One region of the Paenibacillus marchantiae genome, then DNA from elsewhere that is predicted to be linked to it. Evidence: riboswitches for the same ligand, from Rfam matches in the RefSeq annotation. Region 1 holds a riboswitch; each other region holds the start of a gene.
What was found. Region 1 has a riboswitch for thiamine pyrophosphate ahead of thiC (phosphomethylpyrimidine synthase ThiC). Riboswitches for the same ligand answer to the same signal wherever they lie in the genome.

Region 1 (7,636 bases):
TATGTACGAAGGTTCATCAGCACCAGTAGACCCTTCACAATGGGTACTTGTTACTTCTAATATTATGAATAGTAGTTGGGAAATTAATGATCTTAGAGAAGGCGAAAAATATATTTTCGCTGTTAGAGCTGTATATGAAGATGGCGTATCCGAATATGGAATCTCTAATTCAGTGAAGATTAACATAACTCCATCCAATCCAGAAACGCCAGGTAATGGGGGAGGTGGGGGAGTTATTACTCCAACTCCTGTATCGCCAACAACTCCACAAGCTCCACAGAAAGAAGTAATCAAAGTGGATGTAGCGAATGGGGATCAAGCTTCAACGATCGCTTCCTTGGAGATTAAACGTACTCGAGGAACAGATGGTACGGTTAAGGATGAACTTTTTCTTGATCAGAGCAAAACGCAAACCATTATCGACCAGTTGAAACAGACAGGCTCCCGTACAGCGGTTGTCTTGATCCCGGACGCAAAAGATGAAGTATCACAGTGGGATCTGAAGCTCTCTCCACAATCGTCAGCAATGCTGGCTGAGCAAGGAGTGAATCTGGTTATTTCTAATCCTAATGTAAAGATTATCATTCCGGCGAGTTCCTTGAACGGACGCACAGATGATATGTATTTCCGTCTTGTACCGGTGAAGAAGGAATCCCAACGTTCAGAGATCCAAACGAGAGCACAGGCGAATGAGTCGATCATCCAATTCGTAGGCACAACGGATATCCAGATCATTGGACGTCCAATGATGATCGAAACGAATCTACAGAGCAGACCTGTTACGCTCATATTGCCTTTAGATGCTAATCAGGTTGCAAGTGTGAAGTCTGAGGAGCTAGGTGTATATATTGAGCATAGTGATGGAACGAAGGAGCTTGTACACGGCAAACGGGTTACCCTAAACGGTGATCATCAGCAAGGCGTCGAGATTGAAGTCAACAAATTCAGTACATTCTCCGTTGTTAAGGTCAAAGACTGGACAGACAACACATTGAAAGCACACCCTTATATTCAGGGGTACACGGATGGCAGTTTCCGGCCAGAGCGTAATGTAACTCGTGCGGAAATGGCAACATTAATCACGCGTATTCTGGGAACATCGACTCTTGAGGGAAGTCATGAATTTACAGATGTTACATCCAGTCACTGGGCAGATGCGGCTATCTCAGCAGCAGCTCAATCCGGTTATGTTCAAGGCTACACAGATGGCAGCTTCAAGCCGGATCAAGCGATTACTCGCGCGGAAATAGCTGTCCTGTTACAGCCGTTATTAACATCTGATCAGATGACTACTGCTCCGACAGCATTTACCGATGTAAACGAGCATTGGGCGCAACAAGCAGTAGAACAATTAAGTTCGGCGGGTGTAGTTACCGGATACAAGGATGGCACGTTCCGTCCAAGCCAGCCGATCACCCGCGCTGAAGCTGTTACAATGCTGAATAAGCTGATCGGTTTTCAAGCTGAAACGAATGCGGTAGGACAGTGGTCGGATGTACCCGCCACACATTGGGCTTATGAAGCGATTGAGGCAGCTTCTATCCGCAAGTAAATAGTTGTATTCAAACTCAAAGAGATATCTTTCAGTCATTTGGCTGGAGATATCTCTTTTTTTACATCAAATTATTGTACCATGGATTCAATGCGCTCCAGAGTACTCCCCGATGCTATGCTTAGCCCGAGAATCCTAATAAGGCGGCCATAAGAGCTTGCGCGCAGTTTCGTAACGTTCCGCCACAGCTGGCCAGTACACAACCTTCCACCAATCCTCGATATATTTTTTGCGTTCATTCTGGTGTTTCAGATAGTAGGCGTGTTCCCATACATCAAGTGGCAGGAGAGGCACGATGTCGGACTGGGACAGGTTCTGATGTTTCTCCGCCTGTAAAATCTCCAATCTGTGCGCCCGCGGGCTCCAGACCAGCATGGACCAGCCACTGCCTTCCACTTTGTTGGCCGCTTCAGTGAATTGATTCTTGAACGCTTCATAGCTGCCAAAATCCCGCTTGATCTGCTCTGCGAGCATACCGGAAGGCTTACCTCCACCTTTAGGGTTCATAATTGTCCAGAAGATCGTATGCAGGTAATGGCCTGCACCATTAAATGCGAGTTCGCGTTCCCAATGTTTAACGAGTTCAAAATTATTCTTTTTCCGCGATTCTGCCAGCTTTTTCTCCGCGGTGTTCAGTCCGTCTACGTAGGATTGATGGTGTTTGTCATGGTGTATACGCATCGTCATCTCGTCGATATGTGGTTCCAGCGCATTGTAGGCATAGGGTAGGGGTGGCAGTGTGTGTCCGCCAATAGGTACAGGTTTCTCTTTGACTGGCGCTGCTGAAGAGCTGGTTGTACCCTCGGCATTTGTATTGGGAGTCTTTACAGCAGTCGCTGAAGATTGTGCCTGTACCGCTGGAGTGGAGTTATTGATTTTTCCCGCAGCATTGGACGATTCTTCTACAGCTTCACGATAGGCTTGTTCAGATACGGGCGTTGAAGCAACTTGTACGTTGGGATCAGCCGGTTGTTCCGAGGTTTGAAGAATATGGTCCAGTGAAAAAGATGGATCAGACACCAAATCTCGCAAAGCTCCAGATTGTTTCAGCGTTTCAAGTACCCCCAGGAAATACTCCGATTCACGTATGAAATGCAGAATAACCACTTTGGCAATCGGCACCTGCTGAACAGCAGTACTTTGCTCCAGCAGGACGTACAGCTGTCTAATGAACTCACGCGATTGTGTGCAGGCCGCAGCCACGAGCTGTTCAATACAGCGGATGATGTAGGGAGCAGGCGGTTGGGTTCCCGGCAGTATTTGCTTCAACAGCTGATTCGCGATTCGTTCGCTATTCTCAAAAATCGCTTCCCATTCCGCAAGCCATTTGACATATGAGGGTTCAAGATCAGGAACCAAGGCACGAATGACAATCGTATGTTCCTTCTCTTGCTCTTTCCAGAAACGGACTTCTTCGAGTACCCGCAGAGGCAGCAGATGCCCATATCCATACCAATTCATAATCGGTAAACCTCCGTTCAAATGAATTTGAGTTCAGATCCAGCATTAGATATAAAAAAATGCGATCGCCCGATTCGCTCAATTTGTGATATACAAGCTAGAGCTGTCTTTAATTACGTCCCAAAAGTATATTCTCCAGACATGTTGTCCTATGTATACACAAAAAAAAGAGCCCCTAGGGGCTCTTGAATTACCGGATTTTCACGATTCTCCGTTATTCGTATTTTCCACATCATCGCTGCTCGTCTTGGTCACATGACTCAGGAATGTGGAGACACGGCGCAGATATTCCTTCGGATGCTCCCGGAAGATCAGCTCATGATGCGCACCGTCCACAATCCATTCATCGGAATTCGGATTGGTTTGGTTGCCGGCAAGCAGCTCCGCAATCGGGTAAGGAGCTTTCTCATCCTCGGTACCATGGATGAAGAAAATCGGGAAAGGATAATCTTCTTTTTTCACTTCTTGATATGGAATTTGCTGCAATCCGGTCCCGTTCAGAATCGGGAACAGCAGGTTCATAATCTCCAGCGTAGGCTGCCGCGGAAGATCAATCTGATTATGGATGTTGTGATACAGCGTATCCGGCTCAAGCAGGAACGTGCTGTCCAGAATCATAGCATCCACATCTTTGGTAATCAGCCCAGTCTGCAGGGCTGTACCTGCACCCATGGAGAAACCCCATACGACAAGCTCCTGAGCTCCGCGCTGCTTCGCAAACTGGATAGCACCAAGCAGCTGCTGGGACTCGGCTTTGCCGCCTGTGGCAACAGCTTTGTTCACCTGTGAAGCGAAACCGTAATCGAACATCACCACATTGAAGCCAAGTTGGTGAGCATAATGGGCCAGATCATACATTGGTACCCAGGTCTCTTCACGATTCGCACCATATCCATGGCTGAATATGATGGTTTTGTTTGCATTATCATCAGCCGGAATATACCAACCCTGCATCGTTCGACTGCCGTCTGCTGCCGGGAACGTGATGTCTTGATACTTCATGTTCTTCGCCTGCATGGGATTGGAGAATACAGGCGCTACAGTTGGATTGGATAATACCCAAGCAATATAACCGTGTAGTGCAATGAAACAAAAGAGCAGAAAAAATACAACGGAGAGCAACAACGCCACGACAATATGTTTGAACCGGATCAGCCTCGGTGATAACGAAGAAGGCAGATCTGACACTTTCGTTTGCAGCGGGGCTTCGCTCTGGGATGTCGGATACATGATTGCCCCTCCTTTAAAAATCAAATGAAGATAACAACGAGACGAACAGAGCGGATAAATGATTTTTCTGACTACATATGAAGCAAAATCTTAATTTAATATATCTTTATCGTATGTTCCAATATAGTCAAAGTCAATTGATTGAGGCCATTTGTTACGCAATTGTTATATAGTTTTGAAGATATATGGGTAACATTTCCTTAGGGTGCAAATTGCAGGGGATTCTAATTTATAAAAAGAAAATATTTACAAATATCCCTATTCCAAATGGCGCTTTTTGGTTTACAGATGAGACCGTTTCTCATATAATTTATGTAACCAAGTTTCATGTGATGAAACATGAGGAGGGCAACTTGCCATGGAAGACCGAAAGTTAACCGTCCGGGCTGTAGAACGGGCGCTGGATATATTATTGTGTTTTACAACCCGCAGTGATCTGGGGCTCACGGAAATTGCGAGCCAGATCGGTCTGCACAAAAGTACAGTCCATCGTCTGATGGCTACTTTGGAGGACAAGGGGTTTGTGATCCGGGATGCAGCAACCGAGAAGTATCGACTCGGCATACGTATCTGGGAACTGTCTGCCCATATGTCTCGCAGCGATGATCCTGCCATTTTGCTCCTTCCTGCGATGGAGCGGCTGAGAGATCGACTGGGCGAAACCGTGAGTTTATATCTGCGTGATGGCAGTGAGCGGATTCGAATTCAAGCCGTGCAGAGTGATCAGGCGATTCGTCGTGTAGCTCCGGTGGGCGTCAGACTTCCGTTATCCGTGGGAGCATCCAGCAAAGTGCTGATGGCTTTTGCCACCGAAGAGGACCGCGAAGATCTGATGAATGGACCTGAATGGCCGGTATTTATCGATCCCAAAGTATATTTGGCACAGATGAAAGACATTCTGGAATACGGCTACGCAACAAGTTATGAGGAGCGTGAACCGGGAGCAGCGGCTGTATCTGTACCCATCATGGATCGGAAAGGCAACATCGCTGCTGCTCTGTCGGTATCCGGGCCTGTTAGTCGCCTTTCGCAGGAGACGTTGCATGAATATGCACCTGTACTGAAGGAAGCTGCTACACAGATGGGACTTATGTTATCCTGATTTTATGTTCTGGAATATAAAGGTTGTTTTTATGATTCGGTTGCGCTACTCTGTAATGGACGGCCCAACAGGGTCAGCAATTGAATATGAATTTGCGGCTTAAATGCTGCAACTTGTTAACGTTACTGGGGGAGTCCGAATTGTCCGGACTGAGACGGAATCGCATGAGATTCTGGACCCTTTGCACCTGATCTGGATCATACCAGCGTAGGGAAGTAATCGGCGATACGACCACGAACACCGTATAATGTGACCTATGGATGGACTCCGTTATGGAGTCTCTATAAGGTATGTTATTGGTGATGGACATAAGCCGGTTCCCTTGGGAACCGGCTTTTTTTATACAGTAAACAGGCGGAAGCTGGTGTCAGATCTGCTTTTGGATAAAGGGCTGGGTGCCATTGGCGAGCATTGGGTGTAAACCTTTTGCTTCGACTGTCTGTATTAATTGAAGTGTATGTCCCTATTTTGTGTGGTATGGTCGCTCTTACTTTTTCTATGTTGTGGATGATTTGGACCCGTGAGCAAGCATTTCAATCCAGGCAATCACTAAAGAGGAGGAGACAAGAGCGATGAGCACAGGAAACCGAATGATGGGACAGGACAAGCAGGATCTGCAGTTGGCAGAGGAAAAAGGTACGACAGGACGGGTTCAGCCCTTCCCGGGCAGCCGCAAAGTATACATTCATGGCTCACGACCGGACATTGCTGTACCGGAGCGCGAAATTGCCCTTCATGACACCAATACTCCCCAAGGAGTGGAGCATAACGAACCGCTGCGTGTTTACGATACGAGCGGACCAATGACCGATCCTGGATTTCATGCCGATATCCGGGCAGGGCTGCCAGCGCTGCGCACCCGCTGGATTACGGAGCGTGAAGATGTTGAAGCCTACCAGGGAAGAACGGTCAAACCGGAGGATAACGGATTGAAACCAGGAGGGAAGCGAACTGGAGCCGAGAAGTATCCGGGCTTGCGTGCTAAACCATTACGTGGACAGGCAGGGCGCAGTGTGACTCAGATGCATTATGCACGGCAGGGAATGATCACGCCGGAGATGGAGTTCGCCGCTATTCGTGAGGGTGTGGAGCCGGAGTTTGTGCGGCAGGAGCTGGCGAGTGGAAGGGCCATCCTGCCGTCGAATATTAATCACCCAGAGAGTGAGCCGATGCTGATCGGGCGTCATTTTCATGTGAAGATCAATGCGAACATCGGAAACTCTGCGGTATCCTCCTCCATCGAGGAGGAGGTGGAGAAGATGACTTGGGCCGTACGCTGGGGATCGGATACGGTGATGGATCTTTCCACAGGCAAGGACATTCATACGACCCGCGAATGGATCATCCGCAATTCACCTGTACCGATTGGAACAGTACCGCTCTATCAGGCGCTGGAGAAGGTCAATGGCGAAGCAGAAGCACTGACATGGGAGTTGTATCGTGACACGCTCATAGAACAGGCAGAGCAGGGTGTGGACTATTTTACGATCCATGCAGGTGTGCTGCTGCGATATATTCCGCTGACCGCCAAACGTATGACGGGCATTGTGTCACGGGGCGGGTCCATCATGGCAGCATGGTGCCTTGCGCATCATCAGGAGAATTTTTTGTATACCCATTTTGAAGAAATCTGCGAGATTATGAAAAGGTATGATGTGGCGTTCTCGCTCGGAGACGGACTGCGCCCAGGAAGCATCTATGATGCCAATGATGAAGCCCAGATGGCGGAACTGGCTACGCTTGGAGAACTAACACAAATCGCCTGGAAGCATGATGTGCAGGTGATGATTGAAGGTCCGGGACATGTGCCGATGCACAAGATCAAGGAGAATGTCGATCTGCAAATGGAGATATGTAAAGAGGCGCCGTTCTATACGCTGGGACCGCTGACGACCGATATCGCCCCAGGATATGACCATATTACCTCGGCGATTGGGGCGGCGATGATCGGCTGGTTCGGCACGTCGATGCTCTGTTATGTTACGCCAAAAGAACATCTGGGCCTGCCCAATAAGGATGATGTGCGGGAAGGCGTTATCGCCTACAAGATCGCTGCTCATGCCGCTGATCTGGCGAAAGGTCACCCACGTGCCCAGCGGCGGGACGATGCGCTGTCCAAGGCACGGTTTGAGTTCCGCTGGAGGGATCAGTTCAACCTTTCACTGGACCCGGAACGTGCGCTGTCCTACCATGATGAGACGTTGCCGGCAGAAGGGGCTAAGGAAGCCCATTTCTGCTCCATGTGCGGCCCTCAGTTCTGTAGCATGCGTATTACGCAGGATATTCGTGCT
Region 2 (7,636 bases), 2.4 Mb from region 1:
CCTAATGATTTCGAAATGACGACCCAGCTAACCGTGAACATGCAACATCAGTATGATTCCGGATGTTTGATGGTGATGGCGGATGAGCGAAACTGGTGCAAGCTTTGTTTTGAGTATGATGGAAAAGCGGCTACCATTGTGTCGGTAGTAACGAAGGAAGGTTCATCCGACGATTGCAATTCGGTTGAAGTTCCCGTAACGAATCCTTATCTGCGCATACGCAAAGTGGAGGACTGCATTTCATTCTTTTATTCACCCGATGGGGTGGAGTGGAAATTAATTCGATATTTCGGCATGCCGATAGAGGGAGAGATCCGGGCTGGAGTTGTTGGACAGTCACCAGCCGGAACGGGATGCACCTGTCACTTTTTATCGATGAATGTTACCCGTCCGGACGTGACTGCACGCTTCTAAGCCTATTTTCCCGCCAATCGGCTGATCATTGGAGGGAGAAAAGCGGAATGGTACAAGCTTTTATTTTGGATTTTGATGGACTTATTGTGGACACGGAGACTCCCTGGTTCTATGCTTTTCGCGATATTTATAAAGAGCATGGACTTGAACTTGGGCTAGAGCTTTGGTCGAAAAACGTAGGAACATCGTTTGAAGAATTTCACCCTTTTCTATACCTGGAGCAAGCGCTGCAAAAACCGATCGATCACGATCATATCAAGTTGCTCTCTGAACAGAAATACGAAGCATACCTGGGACAGGCAGCAATTCTTCCAGGCGTGCATGAGTTGCTCCGGTCTGCCCGTAAAAAGGGAATTCAACTTGCCGTTGCTTCCAGCTCTACCCGGGATTGGGTTCATGGTTATTTGCGCACACTCGGCATTTTCGAACTATTCGATGTCATTCATACAGCCGAGGACGTCAAGAGGGTTAAACCGGACCCGGAATTGTATCTGCTCGCCCTGGAGAGTCTCGGGATCGGGGCATCCGAAGCGGTTGTGTTCGAAGACTCGCCGAATGGACTGAAGGCAGCCAAAGCCGCGGGGATTCGCTGTGTCATTGTGCCTAACGAGGTAACGCGTAATCTGGAATTCTCGAAGTATGATCTGCGGTTAACCTCGCTGGCAGAGATCACGATGGAAATCCTTTAACTCTGGTATTGCTTGCGTAACTCGATAGGGGAGATTCCTTCATATTTTTTGAATACGGATCCAAAATAACTGGCGCTGTTGAAACCAACAGCCCGGGCGATCTCGTGGGCCGTTATTCCGGCGTCATGGACGAGCATTTCTTTGGCTTTCAATAACCGATACCGTGTCAGATAATCAAGCGGAGTCATTTGGAATTCCTTTTTGAATATCCGATTCAAATGCTGTTCGGTGACGTCCATTTGCTGAGCCAGCATGGAGAGCGAGATATCCTGATCATAATTTTGCTTGATAAAAGTAACCAGTCCGGTCAGCTTTAATCGGGCATCCGAGCGTTCATAAGCACCATAACGATCTCCATCAATGGTTAACCTGACCAGTAGCATGTATAGCAATGCGGATACGTGCCAGATCTGATCCTTGTGCCGGGACTGTAGCGCCAACGTTATTTCATGCAACAGGATATGAAGCATCCCATCCGGCTTGAAGGCGCGCAGCTCCCCGATCTGCAAGGTATGCAGAAACCGGGGCAATAAATAGCCATTAAAGGACAAACAATCGAACAACAATGAATCACTCAAATTGTCGTAACGGTATGTGACCTCCGGGAACATAATAAGAGCTGTTCCTTTCCGAATCGAAAACTCATGATTTTGGGCTGCAATTTTCCCTGTTCCCCCGATACACTGCACAATACTGTAATCCCGTGAATGGCCGTTCCAATTCATTAATTCATCTACGGTCAGCTGGTTTTGACCTGTAATCATAAGCGGCATATCGGTATCCAGTGAATTCCCCGTACTAGGTTTCGGCATCGTTGTGTTATTCCTCATTTCGTTAAAGGTCGTGTGCGTAAATGGCGCGGATACAGAGTTAAAAGAAACCTGATTTGAATTATATTACATAAATAACATTAATTTAAACGAACTATTTACTTCGATGAACGACTTATCGAAAACCTTTTAGGATTATGTATCATCATGTCGATGCCTTGCCATTATCAGACCAAACAGTATACGCTATAATGGATACAGTGATTTAGGAAAGGGATGCAGTCATGAAGAAAGTCATCGTCGTAGGATCAGGAATTCTTGGGGCTTCCACAGCATATCAATTGGCAAAACGGGGTGCGGAAGTTCTTATTATAGACCGGAAAGATCGAGGGCAGGCTACGGATGCTGCTGCCGGGATCATCTGTCCCTGGTTATCTCAGCGCCGTAATCAGGATTGGTATCAGCTTGCCAAGGCGGGTGCACGTTTTTATCCCGGTTTAATTGAAGAACTCAAGAGTGAAGGGGAAACGGAAACGGGTTACGCTCAAGTGGGTGCTCTTAGTATTCATACGGAAGTAGAGAAAATCAACAAGATGCAGGAGCGAGCACACCTTCGTAAAGAAGATGCACCGGAGATTGCCGATATTACCCGTCTGGATGCAAAAGAAACCCATGAGCGTTTTCCTCTCCTGGAGGAGAACTTTCAGTCCGTCTACATCAGCGGAGCTGCGCGTATCGATGGACGTGCAACGCGTGATGCCTTAATCCGATCGGCACAGCGAAATGGAGCGGTCCTGATTAATGGGGACGCGACACTTCAATATGAATCGGACCGAGTAACTGGAGTGGTTGTTGACGGTCAAGTCATATCGGCTGACGAGGTTATTGTGTGTGCCGGCGCTTGGGCTAGTGAACTGTTGAAGCCCTTGGGCATTGATTTTAAGGTTCATTATCAGAAGGCGCAAATTATGCATTTGCAGGTTCATGATCGAGAAGACACTGGGAAATGGCCTGTGGTCATGCCTCCTTCGGATCAATATCTGTTAGCCTTTGATCAACAGAAGATTGTGATCGGGGCGACTCACGAAAATGATATTGAAGGCTATGATATAAGAGTAACCGCAGGCGGAATGCAGGAAATTTTGAATAAAGGATTGGAACTGGCTCCAGGTTTAGCCGATAGCACGTTTCAGGAAGTAAGAGTAGGTTTCCGTCCGTTTACACCAGGTTTTCTTCCGGTAATGGGTGCTGTTCCTGGTTGGGAGGGCTTGATCACAGCCAATGGACTTGGAGCGTCTGGTCTCACGATGGGGCCTTTTATTGGAAGTCAACTGGCCAAGTTGGCTATGGGTTTGGATTTGGATATCGATATTCAGCCATATGACCTTGGAAAAGCAATGGATTATCAGAAATGAGGTGAACGATGACGTATTCACAGCGCTTAACTCACGGTAACTCATCAGACATTATTTATCTGGAGCACCAGATTGGCATCGCCGAGGAGGAACTAGCAAAAGCCGAGGAAGAGCGGAGGGGTTACGAATCGGATTTAGACAAGTTAAGGACGTCTCCGGCGTATCATGCAACTTCAGCGACGAACGTCTCTAATGAGCAAAAATGGGTGGATGAGTTAAACAAATTGCAAAGTATGATTAAGGATATCCGCACTCGACTTAAAAACTTGCAAGAAGAGTTAGAGGAACTTGAAGATTAATAGGAATAGTTGACATTTGGAAAAACACATGTTGTAATAAGCCTGAGCTATTTGCAGGGGGACTGTTCGCAGTTGAGAAGGTTAAAACCTGACCCTTTGAACCTGTTAGTTAATACTGACGTAGGGAGCAAATGACATGTACTCATGTTATTTTGCCCTTGCCGAAAATAGGACAAGGGCTTTTTGGTCTGCATTTTGGATGACAGAACGCGATAGCTGGATGTGAAGCGGGAACATTATAATTTTAATATAAGGAGAAATGATCATGTCATTTTCAAGAACGTTAATAGATAAGTCCAGAACCGTATGGGAAGATGGATACAACCATCCTTTTTTACATGAAATGGGGAAAGGCACACTGGATCAGGAAGCGTTTAAGTTTTATCTTCTTCAGGACTATACATATCTGATTGAATATGCGAAGATTTTTGCCATGGGTGCGGTCAAGGCGACAGATGAAAAAATGATGACGAACTTTACGGTTATTCAACACGCTATTCTGTACGAAGAAATGGATTTGCATCGAAATTATATGAATGAATTTGGGATTACGCTGGATGAAAATCATGCTGTCAAACCCTCTCTTTATAACAAGGCCTATACGTCGAATATGATGAGTGTTGCACAAACAGGTGGGGTTGCTGAAATCATCGCCGTCATTTTCCCTTGTGCGTGGACGTATTACGACTATGCCACAAGATTAAAAGAACAATATCGAGATTCATTAGAGGGCAATTTCTATCAGACTTGGATCGAAAATTATGCAAGTGATGAATTCCGCGACTCATTCGAATGGTTCTATGATACACTGGATGCATTATGTGAACATAAAACAGAGCCGGAACTGGAGGCCATTGAAGACATATTCAGAAGAAGTGTTGAATTTGAATATCTGTTCTGGGATATGGCTTATAAACGGCAACTCTCGTACTGATGAATGCAATCTACTACAACCAGAGATAAGGATGAACATACAGATGAACAATCGTGGAGAACGCATCTATTTACGATTTTTGAACGTGGAAGACGCTGCTGGGCTACTGGATTTGCAGTTCCGTAACCGGGCTATTTTCGAAGAAATATCGGCAAGCGAACGATCGGATACATTCTATACATTGGAGGGCCAAGTAGCCCTTCTCGAAGGTTGGAACAAGGCGAGGGAAGAGGGGAAACGGTACTCTTTCGGGATCTTTCTGAACCATACGCATGAGCTTATTGGGGAGATCTCTCTGTTCGAGCTTGAACTGGATTCCACCACCAAATGGATTGTTGGTTATGTGCTCGATCAGGTGCAGAATGGCAAGGGATATATGAGTGAAGCCCTTCAGCTAGCACTGGATTTTGCTATGAATGAAGCGGGTATAAAACGAGTGGAGGCAGGTGCGCTGCCCGACAATGCCGGATCGATTCGAGTGCTTCGCAAGGCGGGCTTTCAGGAGACGGACCGGCAGAATATTAAAATCAAGGGGATTTGGAAGGAACATATGATGTTTGCAGTGGATTTGCAATAGGTTACTAGATATCGTAACGTGAACCACCTAAATCATCCAGGGGGAACTTATGAATAAGCGGAAACAAATGTTATTGGACTCAGCGCTTGTACTCTTTGGGAAACATGGAGTGACCAACACCTCCATACAAATGATCCTAGACGAGTCAGGTGTGTCCAAAGGAACATTTTATAAATTCTTTGGCTCGAAGGATGATTGTATTCTTGCCATTCTGGAGCAACGTGTACAGGAAGATATGATGATTCGTAAAGATTTGGAGAGCCAAAGCTATGCTTCCGATTTTGATTTACTGGTGGATCAGATTATGGTGCCGATGATTTTGCCAGAAAAAAAGCTTGTTGTGGAGCTATTCTGGACAGGCTTCTACTCTGGAGAATGCGATCTGAAAAACTTGACTCGCATGCAGTTAAATTGGTTATCTGAACGACTGGTACAGGTATTTGGGAAAGAATTAAAACCTTTTGCTTATGAAGGGGCTATTTTTGGTTTTGGCATGATCCATCAAATCTCGAACATGTGGAGAAACTTCCATCTTGACCAACCGGATTGGAACCATCTTGTGCCCAAAATCCTGAACTACATTGAAATCTTGCTTCGTTCCATGCTGGAAAGACAAGAGCATATTATTGATTTTCCAAGTCTTTTGATGATCGCTCCTGATTCCAAAGAAATTGTGTTGGATAAAAATAACCTGATTGCAGGTCTTCAGAAATTCAGTCATTCTATTCTCCAATTGGAAGTACCTATTAAAGCGAAAGAACTGACCAAAGGGCTGCTTGTTTTAGTTGAGCAGAAAGAGATCAATATCTCCATGTTGGAAGTAACGCTACAGGCGTTTCAAACGGAATTTGAATCGTCTTCTCTTCAGTGTGAGACAAACAGGATTGTCAAAGATTGCAGATCGTATCTCGAACAATTCAGGCAGATCCTCATGGAGAGAACGAGTTAACGCAGCTGTTCTTACTTACGTGTGCAGGCAAATTGTTCATTTATATTATGTAATACACCACAAAAAAGCGGCAGATTGGACATAAAACTTAGTGTCCTGATCTGCCGCTTTTTATATAAGATACAATAGGCTCTACATGATGTAATTCATGTAAATATTGTTCTTAATTTGTATTCATCGAGACTTTTTGTCTTACAGGCTGCTTGGAGTCTTCCTCCGTCGCTTGTTTGGTACGTTTGATGAAGAAGGAAAGGAGCAATCCGAGAACGGCAATGCCAATAATGACAACATAAGCATCATTAATTCCCTGGATCATGGATTCCATTCCCAACTGCTGCTGGGTTAAGCCTTTGGCTGCACCCGTTGCAACCATATCTTGAACATGTGCTGTTGTGCGACTGGTCATTACACTTACGAGCAATGAAGTACCCACAGCGCCAGCTACCTGTCTGACAGTGTTTGATATTGCTGTACCGTGTGGTCCTAGTCTTGGTGGCAGTTGATTCAAACCTGCTGTTTGGATAGGCATCATAAGCAAGGCCATACCAATTCGGCGACCTGTTGACATCAATACTAGGTAAGTATAGCTAGTAGAATCCGTTAGATCGATGAACCCGATGGTGGTTACAATCGTAATGACCATCCCGATAATCGCCAGCCATTTTGCGCCAAACCGGTCAAACAATCTACCCGTTATCGGCATCAGGAAGCCCATGACAAGCGCCCCTGGAAGCAATAATAATCCGGACTCCAATGCAGTGTAACCCCGTGCATTTTGGAGGTATAAAGGAAGCAACATCATATCAGCATACATGATCATCGTGATCGCGATATTAATGATTGTGGTCAGTGAGAACATATTATACTTGAAAGCCCGCAGATCGAGCAGCGGATTTGCAGACGCGAGTTGTCTCCATGTGAACAGTCCAAGAGCAATGACTCCTGCTGCAATGCATATGATTACTTCTGCGCTTGACCATCCCAGAGTTCCTGCCCGGCTGAAGCCATACAGCAATGCGCCGAATCCAATCGTGGACAGCAACACGCTGAGTGTGTCGAACTTGAGATTGATTCGTTCCGATACATTTTTGAGATATACAAACGCAAAACCAATAACAATAACGGTTAGTGGGATCATCCCGTAAAACATCGTTTGCCATGTGTAGTTCTCAAGAATATATCCAGCAAGGGTTGGCCCAATCGCTGGAGCGAAAATGATGGCAAAGCCGACCATCCCCATCGCGGCGCCCCTTTTCTCAGGAGTGAACAAGGTAAGAATGACATGCATTAACAATGGCATGATAATACCAGCACCGGCTGCTTGAACCATACGTCCTGTCAACAGTGTACCAAAATTACTCGCAAGGGCAGATATAATCGTACCGATGAGGAAAATAAACATCGAAGCTTGAAATAATTGCCGTGTCGAAAAGCGTTGCATGAAATAGGCCGTGATGGGAATGAGTACACCATTCACCAGCATGTAGCCTGTCGTAAACCATTGGGCTGTTGCTGCCGAGATATTAAAATCCCCCATCAGCTCCGGAGTTGCCACGCTCATAACGGTTTGGTTCAATGTGGCAAGAAAT
Region 3 (7,636 bases), 260 kb from region 1:
CACCAAGGAGGTTTCCTCCCTATGATCCGTCCAAACCGCCATTACACTCTTCCCTTAACTGCCTTTCTGAGCGCGCTTCTGTTGATGCTGATCTCCGGCTGCTCTGCCGGAACTGACAATCAGGCCGCGGGTACAGGCACAACACCGACAGCGGCATCAGCTGCTTCGAATAAAGACGTTACCATTCGTGTTGGTCAGACCGGATGGGGCAATCTCGAATTGGGGCTAAAAGCCGCCGGACTCGATGACACCCCCTATAAAGTCACTTATAACGTATTTCAGGGAGGTAACCTGATCCTTGAAGCGATGGCTGCAAACCAATTGGACTTTGGTGTGACCAGTGAAATTCCGCCCATTTTTGCATCTCAAGCTGCCAATGGTGGAAGCTTCAAGATTATTGCGGTACAACAAGGCAGCACCTTAAATCAGGAGGTCGTTGTTCCCAAAGGTTCATCGATCAAATCGGTTGCTGACCTGAAAGGCAAGAAAGTTGCTTTCGTAAAAAATACAACGGCCCACTATTTCCTGCTCAAAATGCTGGAAGAAGCCGGATTAACCTGGAGTGACATCAGTCCGGTCGAACTTTCAACAGCCGATGGACTCAGCGCCCTGATAAGCGGGAAAGTGGATGCACTTGCCAGTTACGGCAATGCCATCATCTCCGCACATCAGAATGAAGCAACAACGCTCGCCAGCGCCAAAGATATCCTGTCAGGCAGCTTCCTTGTAGCCGCCTCCGATCAGGCTATTGCAAATGCGGAACAGAAAGAGGCCCTTGCCGATTATCTGGAGCGAATCAACAAATTCAATGATTGGGCTCGTGCCAATAAGGATGCGTGGGCTCAAATTACAGCAGACAACACCCACCAGCCCGTGGATCAAGCCCTTAAAACCTACACGGATGGAGAAGCACAACGCCCATCACGTATTGTTGCCATTTCTGACGAGGCCATCAAGTCTGAACAGGACGTAGCGGATACGTTTCAGCAAGCGGGAATTTTTGAGCAGGCAGTCGATGTGAGCACATTCTGGAGTGATGCACTTCAAGATCAACTTCCAGCTCCAGGTAGCCAATAACGAAGGAAGCAAGGAGGTAGGCATAACGTGCGGTCCAAAACCTTTAACCGGGCATGGTTTAACCAGTTCATTCCTTTTGTTGTACCACTACTCATTCTGGCTCTGTGGCAATGGCTGACTGCATCTGGAGTTGTTGCAGCCAATATTTTGCCCCGGCCCGCTCAGGTACTGGAGGCCTTCATTCGTCTGCTTCGTAACGGTGAACTACTGAACAATATCAGTATTAGCGCCAGACGAGCTTTGGGAGGATTCCTCATTGGTGGGGGTCTCGGTTTCCTGCTGGGTGTGCTGAACGGCATCTCCTCCCTTGCGGAAAAGATCGCCGACTCCTCGGTGCAGATGATCCGCAACATTCCTCATCTGTCCTTGATCCCCCTCGTTATTGTGTGGTTCGGGATCGGTGAAGAAGCAAAATTATTCCTCGTTTCCCTGGGTGTATTCTTTCCGGTATATCTGAATACGTTTCACGGCATACGATCAGTCGATCCCGGTCTGATTGAAATGGGCAAAGTATATGGCCTCAGCCGTTGGTCCCTTTATAAGGACATTATCCTGCCTGGTGCACTGCCTTCCATTCTGGTGGGCATTCGTTATGCACTTGGCATTATGTGGCTGACACTTATCGTAGCCGAGACGGTTGCGGCGGATGCGGGGATTGGATACATGGCGATGAACGCGCGGGAATTCATGCAGATGGACGTAATCGTCTTAAGCATTCTGCTATATGCCCTGCTGGGCAAGCTGTCCGATACCATCGCTAAATGGCTGGAACGGCGCTGGCTGCGCTGGAACCCGGCCCTATCCCGCAAGTAAAGCAAAGGAGTGTGTATTGATCCATGAGCACAAGTCAGATCAGTCCTTTTCTTCAAGTAGATGGGGTTCAGAAATCGTATGATCAGCGGACGATTCTATCCAACATCAACGTCAATGTAAGACAAGGGGAATTTGTAGCCATCGTTGGACGAAGCGGCTGTGGCAAAAGTACTTTGCTGCGTCTGATCGCCGGGCTGGAACCCCCCTCTTCCGGGAGCATTATGCTGGGCAACAGAAAGCTTGGCAGTACAGCACCCGAGACACGGTTTCTGTTTCAGGAAGCCCGGCTGCTACCTTGGAAATCCGTGCTCGACAATGTACGACTGGGCATCCCCGACAAGAACAAGGAAGATGCACGCCAGTCGCTTCGCAATGTAGGACTCGGAGAGCGTGAAGGTGATTGGCCGGGGGTATTATCTGGCGGACAAAAACAACGTGTCGCCTTGGCACGGGCACTCGCAAGTCATCCACGCTTACTGCTGCTGGATGAACCGCTGGGTGCATTGGATGCATTGACACGAATTGAGATGCAGCAATTAATCGAACGCTTGTGGGTAGAAGAAGATCTGACTGTCATTCTGGTCACTCATGATGTCAGTGAGGCGGTTGCGCTGGCAGACAGAGTGCTGTTAATCGAGGATGGTCATATAACGATGGATACTCGAATTACGCTGGAGCGGCCACGCGTTCGGGACAGCGGGTTTGCTCATTTTGAAAACCTGATTCTGAATCGTTTGTTGACTCCTCCACAAGAGACACCACAGCAGATTGCTCAGAAACAGATATCATTCTCGATCTAATTCCACTGGAAAGAAGGCATGATTATGCAATCCCTTTCACCCGTTCCCTCTCCACCTGTTAAAGACCTTTTAACTCAAATTCCGGCTTATACGCCTGCCAAATCCATGGAACAGATCCGGCGGGAGTTGGGACTGGAAAGTGTGGATCGACTTGCAGCGAACGAGAATCCGTTTGGTTCCTCTCCCCTGGCTGCGGAAGCGGTCAGATCGCTGAGTTCCGATCTTTTGGCTCAATACCCCGACGGTTCCAGCCAACTGCTGCGTGACAAACTTGCGGAACGTCTGGGGGTGCGTACTTCCCAACTGGTATTTGGCAGTGGATCTTTCGAGCTGCTAACCCTTACCGCCCAAGCTTATCTTAATCCCGGGGAGGAATCACTCATTCCGGTGCCCTCCTTTAACTGGTATAAGGGCGCTACGCTGCTGGCAGGCGGGGTCATTCATGAAGTGCCTTTGGTCAACCATTCACTGGACCTGGAGCAATTCCGGCAACGGATCAATGCTTCTACCCGAATTATCTGGCTGTGCAATCCGAATAATCCAACCGGAACCATTTTCACGGCAGATGCCCTACTTGGTTTACTCGAACATGTTCCCTCCCATGTCGTGGTTGTCCTGGACGAAGCGTATTATGAATTCGCGGAAAGTGAAGATTATCCTGATACGGTTAAGCTGCTGGAGCAGTATAATAATCTGATTATTTTGCGGACCTTCTCCAAAATATATGGACTTGCTGGCCTGCGAATTGGATATGGCATCGGGAATGAAAGCATTATTGAAGGCATTAACCGGGTCAAGCTGCCCATCAGTCTGACAGCCACATCCCAAGCCGCTGCTTTGGCCAGCCTGGATGATCATGAATTTGTTTCTCACTGCCTGCACTACAATCGTCAAGGAAGGGAAACGTTAATGCAGTCCTTTGATCAGTGGAACTTACCCTACATCCCTTCCGAAACAAATTTCATCATGATTGATCTGTTGCAGGATAGTGGCCCGATTACCAAAGAATTGTTGAACAGAGGCATCTCTGTCCGCGGCGGTGCCGAATTTGGTATGCCTACCTGGCTTCGGATTACGATTGGCACACCTGAGCAGATTGCCCGTCTGATCGGGGAGCTTGATTCACTGTTACATTCAAACGATTAGAATCCTAGTTACTTTCCTAACTCACATTACGCACACTTCTTTTAAGCCGCCCTCTTTACATTCCACTTGCATGTGATATATGCTGAACACACAACTGCATATCTTGAACATTGCACTAGGGGAGCCTTGCGGCTGAGACGAATCGAACGATTCGGACCCTTTGAACCTGATCTGGATCATACCAGCGGAGGGAAGTGGAGCGGCCTCTCAGTAAGCGGATTTTTTCATGTTGATGATGGAATTTAATGTGAATTGAACTTACAGACCCACTCATTTCTCCGGAAATGGGTGGGTCTTTTTCGCGTTCTGCGGGCAGATCAGAAGGTGTAATTAAAGATCCCGCGGTTTGAAGTTGAATTATGAATAACAAGGGGGGACGGAACGAGATGGATAACGATATAACCATTCACAACATGAGCTACGCTTTCCCGGGAAAAAGGGATTCCCCCGTGCTCTCCAATGTGTCGATGCGTGTAGCCAAAGGCGAATTCGTCTCGCTCATCGGTTCCAGCGGCTCCGGTAAAAGTACCCTTTTCAAGCTGCTGGCAGGCTTGCTTGAGCCAACACACGGAACCATTGAAATTCCTTGGGTTCAAGAAGGAAAGCGACTGGGGCAGGTGGCCTACATGCCGCAAAAGGACCTCCTATTATCCTGGAGAACCGTCATGGGGAATTGCATGCTTCCCTCTGAACTGGCTGCAGGTCGGCAGGATAAGATAAGGATTCGAGCAGATATCCTGGCTGGCCTCGACAGATTTGGCTTATCCGGCCACGCGCATGCTTACCCGGACGAGCTTTCAGGTGGCATGCGCCAGCGTGTCGCGCTGCTTCGTACTTTGCTGACAGGTGGCCAACTGATGCTGCTGGATGAACCATTCGGCGCACTCGATGCCCTGACCAAACGTGAGATGCATCGCTGGCTGCTGGAGCTCTGGGAAGGCCTGGGCAAAACCGTGTTGTTCATCACACATGACATTGAAGAAGCCCTGCTGCTCAGTGATCGAATTATCCTGTTAACTCCGGTGGGCCAAGGCCAACAGCTGCAGGATCTGACGGTACCTTTGCCACGTCCAAGACATTCGGACATGATCTACGAACCGGCTCTCGTTCAGATGAGACGACTACTGGAGGAACAATTGCATGCGAGACGGTAACTTGAGAGATAGCATGAAGCATAGCGTAAGAGGTTGGCTTGCCCGTTATGGTCTGTTTCTTTTGCTCATGATCTTGCTGCTTGCTCTCTGGGAGTGGATTGTGTGTATGGGATGGGTGCCTTCCTTCATCATTCCAGCCCCGACGGCGATTGTCCGTTCGCTGTATGAACATCACCACCTTCTGCTGGCTACACATCTGCCTGCTACCTTGATGGAGGTTGTCGTTGGTTTTGGCTTGTCCATTGGTGCCGGAATTGCACTTGCAACGGGTATGCATATGAATCGGTCGATTGAAAAAGCGTTATATCCCTTCATCGTGATCAGTCAGACGATCCCGCTGATTGCCCTGTCCCCCGTCTTTATCCTGTGGTTTGGCTACACGCTGTGGAGTAAAGTGGCGGTGGTGTTCCTGATCGCGTTTTTCCCAATTGTGGTGAGCACCTACGATGGCCTGCGCAAGGGTGATCCGGAGCAGCGTGAACTGCTGCTGACGATGGGGGCCACCAAGTGGGATATTTTTCGCAAACTCCAGATTCCACTTGCCCTTCCCTCCTTCTTTTCGGGACTGAAAATGTCCGTGGTGTATTGTGTGGTCGGTGCAACGATCGGTGAATGGCTTGGTGGAAGCAAGGGGCTTGGCTACTTCAGCCGCAGAATGTCGAGCAATATGAACACGGATGCGATGTTCGCCGCCATTATGCTATTATCCCTGCTTGGTATCGCGCTGTTTGTACTCATTGCATGGATGGAGAGAAGATTTGGTACACCACGTCATGCAGGTAGAAGAAAAGCTGGATAACTTTCGGATTTCAAAACAAAAAAACAAAAGAAACGAGGAACTTTACGTTATGAATAAAAAGCATATCTATTCCCTGCTCCCCATTCTGCTCATGTCTCTTTTGCTAATCGTCAGCGGATGCGGTAAAACGGGCATCAATACGCCCTCCACAGGCTCAACTTCCAATGCAAACGATACAGACTCATCTGCGATAGAAACGCCATCGACATCCAAAGACAAGCTGTCCATCATGCTCGATTGGTACCCAAATGCAGTGCATTCCTTCATCTATGTTGCTCAGGAGAATGGTTACTTCGCGGATCAAGGTCTGGATGTCGATATCCAGATGCCTGCCGATACGAATGATGCACTCAAACTTGTTGCCGCCGGGAAAATCGATCTTGCACTAAGCTACCAGCCGCAAATTTTGCTCGCGCGTGGGGAGAACATTCCTGTACGTTCGATTGCAGCCGTCGTTCGCCATCCGCTCGTGCATCTGTTGACTGAAGCAGACGGTAAAGTGAAATCGCCAAAAGATCTTGAAGGGAGGACGGTCGGCTATTCCTCAATCCCTTTGTATGAAGCAATGGTGCGTACCATGATCAGCCAGGATGGCGGTAATCCCGACAAGATGAATTTGGTGGATGTGGGATTTGACCTGATCCCTTCCCTGGCTTCCGGGCAGGCAGATGCCATTATGGGTGGTTTTATTAACCATGAACAATTGATTCTGGAAAAGGAAGGCCATGCCATGAAAGCGATCAATCCCGTCGATTACGGCGTACCTGATTATTATGAACTGGTCCTCACTGCAAGTGATGCGGGCATTGAAGCGAAGAAAGATCAGCTTACCCGCTTCATCAAAGCGATGCAGGAAGGACAGAAATATGTAACAGAGCACCCCGAGGACGCGCTGAACATTCTGCTCGCACATGAGAACGAAACGTCTCCACTTGACCCGGAGATCGAAATCAAAAGTCTAAACATTTTACTGCCACTGATGAATGAAGAAGGTCAGCCGTTTGGCAGGCAGGACGCCTCTTCTTGGGAAAATGTACGTGCATGGTTGGTTCAAAGTGAACTGATTCCGGATTCCGTAAAGGCTGAGGATGCTTTTATCAACTTGCAGGGTGAGTAAGTAAAATCGATTACTGGACGAGATCAAGGGAAATTTGAAAGTTGTAAATTCATTATCAGATGTCGATAACATGAGTAGTTACGGAATTCAATAACTGTACGATTAGAATCTTTATCGAGGATAAGGACTCTTTAATTAAGCTTTCTATATGGACTTTCCAGCTATCCGAGAATAGCGTTTAGTTCCCATGATTTAATGGCCCACCCTGCCCTGACACTTTTATTGATTAATTTGCTTATTTATTAGGAGGAACTTATATGTCTTATCTGGAACGTGTTCGTACGCAAAATCCGCTTGTTCATAACATTACGAATATTGTCGTCGCTCCGTTTACGGCCAACGGTTTGCTCGCACTAGGTGCATCTCCCTTTATGGCTTATGCGCATGAAGAAGTTGCTGATGTTGCCAAGATGTCGGGAGCAGTTGTACTGAACATTGGCACACTGGACGAAAAGGTGGTTGAGGCGATCCGTTTGGCTGGTCGATCAGCTAATTCAAATAACGTACCTGTTGTGCTCGATCCGGTTGGAGCTGGCGCAACCGCCTATCGTACGGAAACCATTCAGATGCTCGTTCGTGAGCTTCGCCTCACGGTGTTGCGGGGCAATGTGGCAGAAGTCGCCAATGTCATCGGTGAGCGTTGGAGCATCAAAGGTGTGGATGCAGGTCAAGGCGATGGAGATCGAATCGGAATAGCGGAACGGGCAGCACAAAAACTCGGCTGTGTGGT

Region 2: another riboswitch for thiamine pyrophosphate. It lies ahead of tenA (thiaminase II); the one in region 1 lies ahead of thiC (phosphomethylpyrimidine synthase ThiC).
Region 3: another riboswitch for thiamine pyrophosphate. It lies ahead of PTQ21_RS09620 (ABC transporter ATP-binding protein); the one in region 1 lies ahead of thiC (phosphomethylpyrimidine synthase ThiC).

The regions. Positions count from the first base shown of each region.
Region 1 is NZ_CP118270.1:1,834,225-1,841,860, forward strand. It holds gene PTQ21_RS08470 (S-layer homology domain-containing protein) at 1-1,552, shown strand, start outside; gene PTQ21_RS08475 (Fe-Mn family superoxide dismutase) at 1,688-3,013, opposite strand; gene PTQ21_RS08480 (alpha/beta hydrolase) at 3,215-4,243, opposite strand; gene PTQ21_RS08485 (IclR family transcriptional regulator) at 4,602-5,345, shown strand; TPP riboswitch at 5,463-5,576, shown strand; gene thiC (phosphomethylpyrimidine synthase ThiC) at 5,936-7,636, shown strand, end outside.
Region 2 is NZ_CP118270.1:4,280,331-4,287,966, forward strand. It holds gene PTQ21_RS19545 (DUF1349 domain-containing protein) at 1-414, shown strand, start outside; gene PTQ21_RS19550 (HAD family hydrolase) at 462-1,103, shown strand; gene PTQ21_RS19555 (AraC family transcriptional regulator) at 1,100-1,915, opposite strand; gene PTQ21_RS19560 (NAD(P)/FAD-dependent oxidoreductase) at 2,158-3,288, shown strand; gene PTQ21_RS19565 (hypothetical protein) at 3,297-3,587, shown strand; TPP riboswitch at 3,633-3,731, shown strand; gene tenA (thiaminase II) at 3,853-4,521, shown strand; gene PTQ21_RS19575 (GNAT family N-acetyltransferase) at 4,565-5,098, shown strand; gene PTQ21_RS19580 (TetR/AcrR family transcriptional regulator) at 5,148-6,047, shown strand; gene PTQ21_RS19585 (DHA2 family efflux MFS transporter permease subunit) at 6,211-7,636, opposite strand, start outside.
Region 3 is NZ_CP118270.1:2,098,836-2,106,471, reverse strand. It holds gene PTQ21_RS09645 (iron-containing alcohol dehydrogenase family protein) at 1-25, shown strand, start outside; gene PTQ21_RS09640 (ABC transporter substrate-binding protein) at 22-1,077, shown strand; gene PTQ21_RS09635 (ABC transporter permease subunit) at 1,105-1,890, shown strand; gene PTQ21_RS09630 (ATP-binding cassette domain-containing protein) at 1,914-2,690, shown strand; gene hisC (histidinol-phosphate transaminase) at 2,715-3,836, shown strand; TPP riboswitch at 3,944-4,046, shown strand; gene PTQ21_RS09620 (ABC transporter ATP-binding protein) at 4,196-4,990, shown strand; gene PTQ21_RS09615 (ABC transporter permease) at 4,977-5,789, shown strand; gene PTQ21_RS09610 (ABC transporter substrate-binding protein) at 5,839-6,906, shown strand; gene thiM (hydroxyethylthiazole kinase) at 7,164-7,636, shown strand, end outside.